One region of the Pseudomonas sp. 05N431 genome, then DNA from elsewhere that is predicted to be linked to it. Evidence: predicted binding sites of a transcription regulator. Region 1 holds the regulator's gene; the other holds the start of a gene.
The links. The regulator FliA, encoded in region 1, starts transcription of late flagellar genes. The targets are predictions, from matches to a motif close to CTAAAGTTTNNNNNNNNNNNGCCGNTAA.
Positions count from the first base shown of each region.

Region 2: the regulator FliA is predicted to act here: its motif matches at 3,736-3,763, upstream of AC1DIG_RS24925 (methyl-accepting chemotaxis protein).

Region 1 covers NZ_JBFTMN010000009.1:414,251-419,920, reverse strand. Annotated here, with positions in the region: gene flhF (flagellar biosynthesis protein FlhF) at 1-673, shown strand, start outside; gene fleN (flagellar synthesis regulator FleN) at 788-1,618, shown strand; gene fliA (RNA polymerase sigma factor FliA) at 1,615-2,355, shown strand; gene AC1DIG_RS18470 (chemotaxis response regulator CheY) at 2,522-2,893, shown strand; gene AC1DIG_RS18465 (protein phosphatase CheZ) at 2,924-3,712, shown strand; gene AC1DIG_RS18460 (chemotaxis protein CheA) at 3,766-5,670, shown strand, end outside.
Region 2 covers NZ_JBFTMN010000019.1:53,205-58,874, forward strand. Annotated here, with positions in the region: gene AC1DIG_RS24910 (DUF1780 domain-containing protein) at 1-312, shown strand, start outside; gene AC1DIG_RS24915 (DUF3094 family protein) at 389-562, shown strand; gene AC1DIG_RS24920 (NAD(P)/FAD-dependent oxidoreductase) at 623-1,921, shown strand; gene AC1DIG_RS24925 (methyl-accepting chemotaxis protein) at 2,041-3,666, opposite strand; tRNA gene AC1DIG_RS24930 (tRNA-Pro) at 3,829-3,905, opposite strand; tRNA gene AC1DIG_RS24935 (tRNA-Lys) at 4,003-4,078, opposite strand; tRNA gene AC1DIG_RS24940 (tRNA-Pro) at 4,084-4,160, opposite strand; tRNA gene AC1DIG_RS24945 (tRNA-Asn) at 4,170-4,245, opposite strand; gene clpB (ATP-dependent chaperone ClpB) at 4,543-5,670, opposite strand, start outside.

The DNA.
Region 1 (5,670 bases):
GGAAGAGGGTGGCGTGATCGCCATGGTCGGCCCTGCCGGCATGGGCAAAACCACGACGCTGGCCAAGCTGGCCGCACGTTACGTGCTCAAGTACGGTGCGCAGAACATCGCGCTGGTGAGTATGGACAGCTTCCGCATTGGTGCTCAGGAACAGCTCAAGACCCTGGGGCGTATCCTCAATGTCTCGGTGACTCACGTCGATCCGGGCCAGTCCCTGGCGCAAGCCCTTGATCCACTGTTGCGCAAGCGTGTGGTGTTGATCGATACCGCAGGTCTGCAGGCCAGTGATCCGGCGTTGCGCATGCAGCTGGAAAGCCTGGCCGGTCGCGGGATCAAGTCGAAGAATTATCTGGTGCTGGCCACTACCAGCCAGAAACAGGTGCTGACTGCCGCTTATCACAGTTACAAGCGGTGCGGGCTGGCAGGCTGCATTCTGACTAAACTGGATGAAACAGCGAGTCTGGGCGAGGTGTTGAGCCTGGCAATCAGCCACGAATTACCTGTCGCTTATCTGACCGACGGGCCACGGATCCCGGATGATCTACATTTACCGCGCCGGCATCAGTTGGTCAGTCGCGCCGTAAGCGTGCAGATGCAGGAAGAACCCAGCGAAGAAGCCATGGCTGATATGTTCGCTGACCTCTACCACAGCCCGGCCAAGCGTGTCGGCTGAGGTAATAATGAATAGATTTGTATCTACATCGATGGCCTGCCATGCATTGTTCACAAGTGAGCGCGCAGCCAGTCATGTAGTCCGCGTCTAAGCAAGACAAGGTAAAGAACGAACATGGGCAGCATGCATCCCGTACAGGTGATCGCAGTGACCGGCGGCAAAGGTGGCGTCGGGAAGACTAATGTGTCAGTGAACTTGTCCCTGGCTCTTGCTGAGCTCGGCCGGCGCGTCATGCTGCTGGATGCCGACCTGGGGCTGGCGAACGTCGACGTCCTGCTGGGGCTCACGCCCAAGCGTACGCTGGCCGACGTCATCGAAGGCCGCTGTGAACTGCGCGATGTATTACTTCAGGGGCCGGGCGGAATTCGCATTGTTCCAGCAGCGTCCGGTACCCAGAGCATGGTTCATCTGAGCCCGGCCCAGCATGCTGGCCTGATTCAGGCATTCAGCGACATTGGCGATAACCTCGACGTATTGGTGATCGACACGGCGGCGGGCATTGGTGAGTCGGTCGTCAGTTTTGTTCGTGCCGCCCAGGAAGTATTGCTGGTGGTGTGTGACGAGCCGACCTCGATCACTGACGCCTACGCGCTGATCAAATTGCTCAACCGCGATTACGGCATGAACCGCTTCCGAGTGCTGGCCAACATGGCGCAAAGCCCGCAGGAAGGGCGAAATCTGTTCGCCAAGTTGACCAAGGTCACGGATCGCTTCCTCGACGTCGCCTTACAATACGTCGGTGCGGTGCCTTACGACGAATGCGTGCGCAAGGCCGTGCAGAAGCAGCGCGCCGTGTATGAAGCGTTTCCTCGCTCCAAATGTGCACTGGCGTTCAAGGCCATCGCGCAGAAAGTCGATACCTGGCCGTTGCCTGCCAACCCGCGTGGGCACCTGGAATTTTTCGTCGAGCGTCTGGTGCAGCAAACTGCGGGTCCGGTTCTATGACAGCCAGCGGTTACAACCTGTACAAGAAGTCGGCGCGTGACGCGCAGTACGAACTGATCGAGCGTTACGCGCCACTGGTAAAACGAATTGCCTATCACCTGTTGGCGCGCTTGCCGGCCAGTGTTCAGGTCGAGGACCTGATCCAGGCAGGCATGATCGGTTTGCTTGAAGTGTCGACCAAATACGACGCGAGCAAAGGTGCGAGTTTCGAGACATACGCAGGGATCCGTATCCGTGGCGCGATGCTCGATGAAGTCCGCAAAGGTGACTGGGCGCCACGCTCGGTACACCGCAATACCCGGATGGTGAGTGACGCGATTCGCTCAATTGAAGCTAAAACCGGGCGTGACGCTAAAGATCACGAGGTTGCGGCCGAACTCCAATTGAGTCTCGACGATTATTACGGGATTTTGAACGACACCTTGGGCAGTCGCCTGTTCAGCTTCGACGATCTGTTGCAGGACGGCGAGCATGAAGGGCTGCACGAGGATGGCGCGAGTGCTCATCTCGAACCGTCGCGCGACCTGGAAGATGAACGCTTCCAGGCTGCACTGGCGGATGCGATTGCCAATTTGCCGGAGCGTGAGCGACTGGTGTTGGCGCTGTACTACGACGAAGAGCTGAATCTCAAGGAAATCGGTGAGGTCCTGGGAGTCAGTGAATCGCGGGTCAGCCAGTTACACAGCCAGTGCGCGGCCCGTTTGCGGGGGCGTTTGGGGGAGTGGCGAGCGCGCTGACAGCAGTGTGGGGACACTGCGAACGAAACAGGCAAGGCGTAAAGCTCTGCAGGTCTCAATCCGTTGTGCTCCAGACAGTCGTTGAGTGCTCTGCCTGATTGATTGAATGGCGTGTTCAGGTGCTGAACGCGTTTAAGACTGCTTGGAGGTCGAATTGGACAAGAACATGAAAATCCTCATCGTTGATGACTTCTCAACGATGCGGCGGATCATAAAAAACCTGTTGCGTGACCTTGGGTTCACCAACACGGTCGAGGCGGACGACGGTACTACCGCCATTCCCGTCCTCAACAGCGGGAGCATCGACTTTCTGGTAACGGACTGGAACATGCCTGGCATGACCGGTATCGATTTGCTGCGCCACGTGCGCGCCGATGAAAAGCTCAAGCACCTGCCGGTGCTGATGGTCACTGCCGAAGCCAAGCGCGAGCAGATCATCGAAGCCGCTCAAGCCGGTGTAAACGGCTATGTGGTCAAACCCTTCACGGCCCAGGCGTTGAAAGAGAAGATCGAAAAAATATTCGAACGCATCGGTTGATGTGCTGAGCCACTGCGCCACGGGGGAGCTATGGAGCAAAGAGAATCTTCACAGGGCGATTTCGAATCGACCCTGAAAAAACACGCTCACGAACTGGTCGAAAGCCTTGAAAAGGGCAGGTTCGGTGACGCTGTGCAACTGATCCATGAGCTCAATCAGACCCGTGACCGCGGCCTGTACCAGGAGGTGGGCAAGCTCACTCGCGAGCTGCACAGCGCGATCGTCAATTTTCAGATTGACCCGCACATGCCGCAAGCCGAGGAAGTCTCTCAGATCACGGATGCCACCGAGCGCCTGTCCTATGTGGTCAAGCTGACCGAAGCGGCCGCGAACCGGACCATGGATCTGGTCGAGAACAGCACTCCGCTGGTCAATGGCCTGAGCACTGACGCCCAGGCCTTGAGCGCGGACTGGGGGCGTTTCATGCGCCGCGAAGTCGGTGCCGAAGAGTTCCGCGAACTGGCCCGGCGTGTCGACGGTTTCCTGACGCGTAGCGTCGAGGAAAGCCAGGTCGTCTCGGGCAACCTCAACGATATTCTGCTGGCTCAGGATTACCAGGACCTGACCGGTCAGGTGATCAAGCGCGTGACTCAATTGGTCACCGAAGTCGAAAGCAACCTGCTCAAGCTCGTACTCATGGCCAGTCAGGTAGACCGCTTTGCGGGTATCGAACATGACCATGAAGCGATGCTGGCTGAAAAAGATCCGCAAAAACATCTCTCTCAGGGTGAAGGTCCGCAGATTCATGCCGATAAAAGAGAAGACGTTGTGTCCGGTCAGGACGATGTGGACGATTTGTTATCCAGCCTAGGATTTTAGAGTTTTAGCATTTTAGGTTTTTTAGGTTTTTAGACCTCAGGAGCACCCCCTTAATGAGCTTCGGCGCCGATGAAGAGATCCTTCAGGATTTCCTGGTTGAGGCCGGCGAGATTCTAGAGCAACTGTCCGAACAGCTGGTCGAGCTGGAAAGCCGACCAGATGATGCGGACTTGCTCAATGCAATTTTTCGCGGTTTTCACACTGTAAAAGGGGGCGCCGGCTTCCTCCAGCTCAACGAGCTGGTGGAGTGCTGTCACATCGCCGAGAACGTGTTCGACATCTTGCGCAAGGGTGAGCGTCGCGTCGACTCGGAACTGATGGACGTGGTTCTCGAAGCGCTGGACGCGGTGAACAGCATGTTTAGCGAAGTCCGCGAACGAGCACCGATCACTGCGGCTACACCGGAACTGCTGGCGGCGCTGGCCCGTCTGGCCGAGCCGCAAACAGCCGACGAAGCACAGCCGGTTGCTGAAGTGGTTCAAGCACCTGCCGCTGAAAGCGAATCGGGCGACATCACCGACAATGAATTCGAACTGCTGCTGGACTCGCTGAACGCGGTCAAGGCTGAGGCCGAAGCATCCGTTGCCCCGGCACCTGAAGCAGCTGCCGGCAGCGATGAAATCACCGATGCCGAGTTCGAGTCGTTGCTCGACCAATTGCACGGCAAAGGCCAGTTCGCCCCTGATGCAGTGGCCGCAGTGCCCGCCGCACCGGCTGCCCCGAAAGCGGCAGGCGACAGCTCCGACATTACCGACGACGAATTCGAAGCACTGCTCGATCAGTTGCATGGCAAAGGCAACTTCGCCGTTGATGCTCTGGAATCGGCGATTGCTGCTGTTCCTGCGCCTGCGGCACCTGTGGCTGCGGCCGCTGGCAGCGATCTGATCTCCGATCACGAGTTCGAATCGCTGCTCGACGAATTGCATGGCAAAGGCAAATTCTCTGAGGTCGGCACAGGTTCTGCTGCTTCGGTGGCGGCGCCAGTTGCCAAGGCTGCAGCGCCAGCGCCTGTGGCTAAAGCGCCCGAGCCAAAAGCCGAAGCGCCCAAACCTGCTGCTGCACCGGCCCCAGCTCGCGCACCAGCCTCACCGCCACCGGAAAAACCGGCCAGTGAAGCCGAGACCACCGTACGTGTGGATACCGCGCGTCTCGACGAAATCATGAACATGGTCGGCGAGCTGGTACTGGTACGTAACCGCTTGGTCCGTCTGGGCCTCAACAGCGGCGACGAAGCCATGTCCAAGGCCGTGTCGAACCTCGACGTGGTCACGGCCGACTTGCAGACCGCGGTGATGAAGACCCGGATGCAGCCGATCAAGAAAGTCTTCGGGCGCTTCCCGCGCCTGGTTCGCGACCTTGCGCGCCAGTTGAAGAAAGAGATCAATCTGGAGCTGGTCGGTGAAGAAACCGACCTCGACAAGAACCTCGTCGAGGCCCTGGCCGACCCGTTGGTCCACTTGGTGCGTAACTCGGTCGACCACGGTATCGAAGAACCGGCCGATCGTGAGGCGATGGGCAAGCCTCGCAGCGGCAAAGTGATTCTGTCCGCGGAACAGGAAGGCGATCACATCCTGCTGTCCATCTCTGATGACGGCAAGGGCATGGACGCTGATGTTTTGCGCGGTATTGCCGTAAAGAAAGGCTTGATGGACAAGGATGCGGCCGACCGTCTCAGCGAGTCCGACTGCTTCAACCTGATTTTCGCGCCGGGTTTCTCGACCAAAACCGAGATCTCCGACGTGTCCGGTCGTGGCGTGGGCATGGATGTGGTGAAAACCAAGATCGCCCAGCTCAACGGCACCATCAATATCTACTCGACCAAGGGCAAGGGCTCGAAGATCGTCATCAAGGTCCCGTTGACCCTGGCGATCATGCCGACGCTGATGGTCATGCTCGGCAACCAGGCCTTTGCTTTCCCGCTGGTCAACGTCAACGAAATTTTCCATCTCGACCTGTCG
Region 2 (5,670 bases), on a different contig from region 1:
AGGCGTATTCCAGCCAACGAGTTCTTGCTGAGACTGGCACCGACCTTGCGCAAAAAAGCGCACAACTACAAAGAACGTGGCATGGACCTCGGTGAACTGGACATCATCGCTTTCGCCAGCCTCAAGCGCGAAGTGCTCGACCTCAACAGCCACTTTCCACCGCCCACCGAGTACCTGCGCCAGGGGTGGCGCTCGCTGTCACTGGTGGGCCCGACCTTCGCCCGGGTGCTGTTTGCCCATCCCGATGCACCGGACTTTTTACGCGGTAATCTGGGACGCAGCATCCTCTTCGACGTCGGGATCAGCCTGTGAACCCACGACAGCAATTGTTGGCGCCCCCGCTGTAGCTTCTATACATTTAGCAACGTCTACCTGACGAGGCCCTATTATGACCAGCCGCCTGAAACCCGACGACCAGCAGCATGTCGAAGAGTATCTGCAACTGTCCCAGAACCGAGTCGAGCGCCGGCCTTTCCGGCCGTGGATGCTCCTCGTGGTGGTATTGGCAGTGACCATTGGCCTGGGCCTTGTGAGCCGACTTATCAGTTACCTGACGCTATGAGCTGCGTGGCGCTCGCTCGGGTAATTGCACCGATTTCCTTTAGCCTTGCGAGATATCCCCATGACTCATCGTATTGTCATCGTTGGCGGCGGCGCCGGCGGTCTGGAGTTGGCTACCCGTCTGGGTAAGACTCTGGGCAAGCGTGGCACGGCCAGTGTGATGCTGGTCGACGCGAACCTGACGCACATCTGGAAACCGCTGTTGCATGAAGTGGCGGCCGGTTCCCTGAACTCTTCCGAAGACGAACTCAACTATGTCGCCCAGGCAAAATGGAACCACTTCGAGTTCCAGCTGGGGCGCATGAGCGGGCTCGATCGCGCCCAGAAGAAAATCCAGCTGGCGGCTACCTACGATGAAAATGGCCTGGAACTGGTGCCGGCACGCGAGGTGGCTTACGACTCGCTGGTGATTTCGGTCGGTAGCACCACCAACGATTTCGGCACTCAGGGTGCGGCGCAACACTGCCTGTTCCTCGATACCCGCAAACAGGCCGAGCGCTTCCACCAGCAGTTGCTCAACCACTACCTGCGCGCCCACGCCGGGCAATCCGATGCGGTGCAACAGATCAGCGTGGCCATCGTCGGCGCGGGCGCCACCGGCGTTGAACTGGCAGCGGAACTGCACAATGCGGCCCACGAACTGGCGGCGTACGGCCTGGACCGGATTCTGCCGGAAAACATGCACATCACCCTGATCGAAGCCGGCCCACGGGTGCTACCTGCGCTGCCGGAGCGGATCGGTGGCCCTGTGCATAAAACCCTGGAGAAACTCGGGGTCAAGGTGCTGACCAACGCAGCAGTCAGTGAAGTCACTGCCGATGCGCTGATCACTGCCAGCGGCCAGGAGATCAAGGCCAGCCTGAAAGTCTGGGCTGCCGGGATCCGCGCACCGGGTTTCCTCAAAGACATCGATGGCCTGGAAACCAACCGGATCAACCAGCTGCAAGTGCTGCCGACCCTGCAAACCACCCGCGACGAAAACATTTTCGCCTTCGGTGACTGCGCGGCCTGCCCGCAACCGGGCACCGATCGCAACGTACCGCCACGTGCGCAAGCCGCACACCAACAAGCCTCGCTGCTGGCCAAATCGTTGAAACTGCGCATCGAAGGCAAGCCGTTGCCGACGTACAAGTACACCGATTACGGTTCCCTGATCTCGCTGTCGCGTTTTTCGGCTGTGGGTAACTTGATGGGCAACCTGACCGGTAGCGTAATGCTCGAAGGCTGGCTGGCGCGGATGTTTTACGTGTCGTTGTACCGCATGCACCAGGTCGCGCTTTACGGCCCGTTCCGCACGGCGATGCTGATGCTGGGGAGCAAGATTGGCCGCGGCACTGAACCACGTCTGAAGCTGCACTGACAAAGCCAATAATGTGGGAGCGAGCTTGCTCGCGATAGCGGACTATCAGTTAACCCAAGTGTTGACTGACCTGCCGCCATCGCGAGCAAGCTCGCTCCCACATTTTTTATCGCTCAAATTTACACCTGAAAGCGCCGCACCATTCCCTGCAACGCGTTGGCCAGTTTCGACAGTTCATGGCTGGAAGCGCTGGTCTGATCCGCACCCGCCGCAGAACGCACCGACAAATCCCGGATGTTCAGCAGATTTCGATCCACTTCCCGCGCCACTTGCGCCTGCTCTTCAGCCGCACTGGCGATCACCAGATTGCGCTCGTGAATTTCATGTACCGACGCGGTGATGGTTTGCAGGGCTTCGCCCGCCCGCTCGGCCAGTAGCCGCGTACTGGTGGCACGGGAGGCGCTGGCCTGCATCGACTCGAGCGCCAGGCTCGAGCCATTGCGCATGCCCTGCACCATCTGCTCGATTTCCTGGGTCGACTGTTGCGTGCGATGCGCAAGCGCGCGTACTTCATCGGCCACTACCGCAAAGCCTCGCCCACTCTCCCCCGCCCGTGCAGCTTCGATCGCTGCATTGAGCGCCAACAAGTTGGTTTGCTCGGCAATGGCGCGAATCACATCCAGCACCTTGCCGATGTCTTGCGATTGGTTGGCCAACGACTGCACCAGTTCACCGGTATGCTGCACATCGCTGGCCAGGGCGCTGATGGCACTCGCGGTTTCACTGACCCGCTCCTGACCCAGATGCGCCGACTCACTGGACTGGCGGGTCGCATCGGAAGTCGACACCGCGTTGCGCGCAACTTCTTCCACGGCGGTGGTCATTTCGTTGACGGCGGTCGCCGCCTGTTCGATCTCGTTATTCTGCTGCTGCAGGCCCTGAGTGCTGTCGAGCGTTACCGCGTTCAACTCATCCGCTGCCGTGGCCAATTGCGTGGCCGAAGCGCTGATGCCTTGCAGGGTTTCCCGCAGGTTCTGCTGCATGGTCGCCAGCGCCTTGAGCAATCGGCTGACTTCGTCGTTGCCTTGGGTTTCGATCGGCTGGGTCAGGTCACCCCGCGCCACGTTTTCGGCTGCATTCAGGGCTTCGCTCAGAGGGCGCACGATGCTGCGGGTCAGCAACATGGCGAGTCCGATGGTTGCCAGAGCGGCCAGACCGATGAACAGGCTGACAATCAGGCGCGAGGTTTGGTAATGCGCTGCGGAGTTCTGGCTTTCAGTGGCGACCTGTTTGGCGAACAGTTCTGCCAGGTCATTGAGCTGCTTGCCGGAACCGTCGACCACGGTTTTCATGTCGACCAGCAGCAGCTTGGTCAGCTCGTCACGCCGACCTTGCTCGGCCAGGACAAAGGACTGGGCGATGCCCGAACGATAGGCAGTGAAGGTATTTTTGAACTGGTCATACAACCCTTTGCCTTCGGCAGTGGTGACCAGCTTGTCATAGGCGGCGATCTTGTCGCTCAGTTCCTTGTCGCGGGTGTCCATCTGGCTGCGGTACTGCGCAATGTTCTTCAGATCCGGATCCAGGGCCATGCGCAGGGAAATGGTACGGATGCGCAACATGATCTCGCGGATCTCGTCGCCGCCACGAATGCTCGGCAGCCACTGGTTCTCTACCGCGACCTCACTGTCGCGAATGCTCGACATCTGTCCCAGTGCGAACACGCCGAGCAAGGCAACCAGCACCGCAATAAGGGCAAACCCCAACGCTGCACGAGGAGCGATATTCAACTGACGAAGCAACATAACGAGCGCCCTTTTTCTTGTTGTGGCTTGAGTAAAGGGGCGTTACTGCCGCAGTCCCCCGTCAGCTCGTTATCGGCAGGTTGTACGATGACTTGAAGACAACAGGCATTTTTCAGCAGGCAAAAAAAATCCCCGTATCTTTCGATACGAGGACTTTTAATATGGTCGGGGTAAGGGGATTCGAACTCCTGACATCCTGCTCCCAAAGCAGGCGCGCTACCGGACTGCGCTATACCCCGGTAAAAAAAAGGCACCCTTTAAAAGAGCGCCTTCTTCGATCAGTGCTTTTGGCCTCTGATCTTAAGATTCGATTCCAGCGCTAACTGGTTTCAAAAATGGTGGGTCGTGTGGGATTCGAACCTACGACCAATTGGTTAAAAGCCAACTGCTCTACCAACTGAGCTAACGACCCAAAAATGGTCGGGGTAAGGGGATTCGAACTCCTGACATCCTGCTCCCAAAGCAGGCGCGCTACCGGACTGCGCTATACCCCGGTTTGAAATTGGCTCCGTGACCAGGACTCGAACCTGGGACCCAATGATTAACAGTCATTTGCTCTACCGACTGAGCTATCACGGAACTACACATTTCAATTTACAACTGTGAAGCTTGCTTCACCTCTTCGACCCGTTCGCATCGCTGCGTTCGTGTGTCTGAGGCGCGCTATTCTACAATCTTAAACACCTCTGTCAACCCCCTAAATTGCTTTCAAGACAATGATTTGCAACTTATTTCAGATTTCTCCTTGGGGAGAAGAAACCGTTGGGGCGACTTACTGCGGGGCGCACTTTACAAGCCTTTTCCTTACAGTTCAACACCCTAAGAAAAAAAAGGCCCCGCGATGCGGGGCCTCCTTCATTACCGTGCAGCGAACGCTCAGTTGAAAACGATTTCGTCGTTCGCAACGGTGGCTGTAACCGTGGCGCCTGGCAGGAAACTGCCGGCCAGAATCAGCTGTGCCAACGGGTTTTCGATCCAGCGCTGGATCGCTCGTTTGAGCGGCCGTGCGCCATAGACCGGGTCGTAACCCACCGCAATCAACTTATCCAGCGCCTCGCTGCTCAGCGTCAGTTTCAACTCGCGCTCGGCCAGACGGCTGCGCAGGCGCCCCAACTGGATCTCGGTAATGCCGGCAATCTGATCCCGTGCCAACGGCTCGAAGATCACCACTTCGTCGATCCGGTTGATGAACTCCGGACGGAAGTGCGTCGACACCGCATCCATCACCGCCGCACGCTGCGCCTCACGATCACCGACCAGTTCCTGGATCTGCACCGAGCCCAGGTTGGAGGTCATGACGATCACCGTATTGCGAAAATCCACCGTACGCCCGTGACTGTCGGTCAGCCGGCCATCTTCCAGCACTTGCAGCAGCACGTTGAACACGTCCGGATGGGCCTTCTCGACCTCGTCCAGGAGGATCACCGAATAGGGCTTGCGACGCACTGCCTCGGTCAGGTAACCGCCCTCCTCGTAGCCCACGTAGCCCGGTGGCGCTCCGATCAGCCGCGCCACGGAATGTTTCTCCATGAACTCGGACATATCGATTCGCACCATTGCCTCTTCGGTATCAAAGAGGAACTCGGCCAAGGCTTTGCACAACTCGGTTTTACCGACACCGGTCGGGCCGAGGAACATGAACGAACCGCTTGGGCGATTCGGGTCGGACAACCCGGCACGCGAACGGCGCACAGCGTTGGCCACCGCCACCACGGCTTCGTTCTGGCCGATCACGCGTTGGTGCAACAGGCTTTCCATCTTCAGCAGTTTGTCGCGCTCGCCTTCGAGCATTTTCGACACCGGAATACCGGTCCATTTCGACACGACTTCGGCGATCTCTTCTTCAGTCACCTTGCTGCGCAGCAACTGGTTTTCGCTCTTGCCGTGCTGGTCGACCATTTGCAGGCTGCGCTCCAGGTCCGGGATCACCCCGTACTGCAGCTCGGCCATGCGGTTAAGGTCGCCTTTGCGGCGGGCGGCTTCCAGTTCCTGACGGGACTGTTC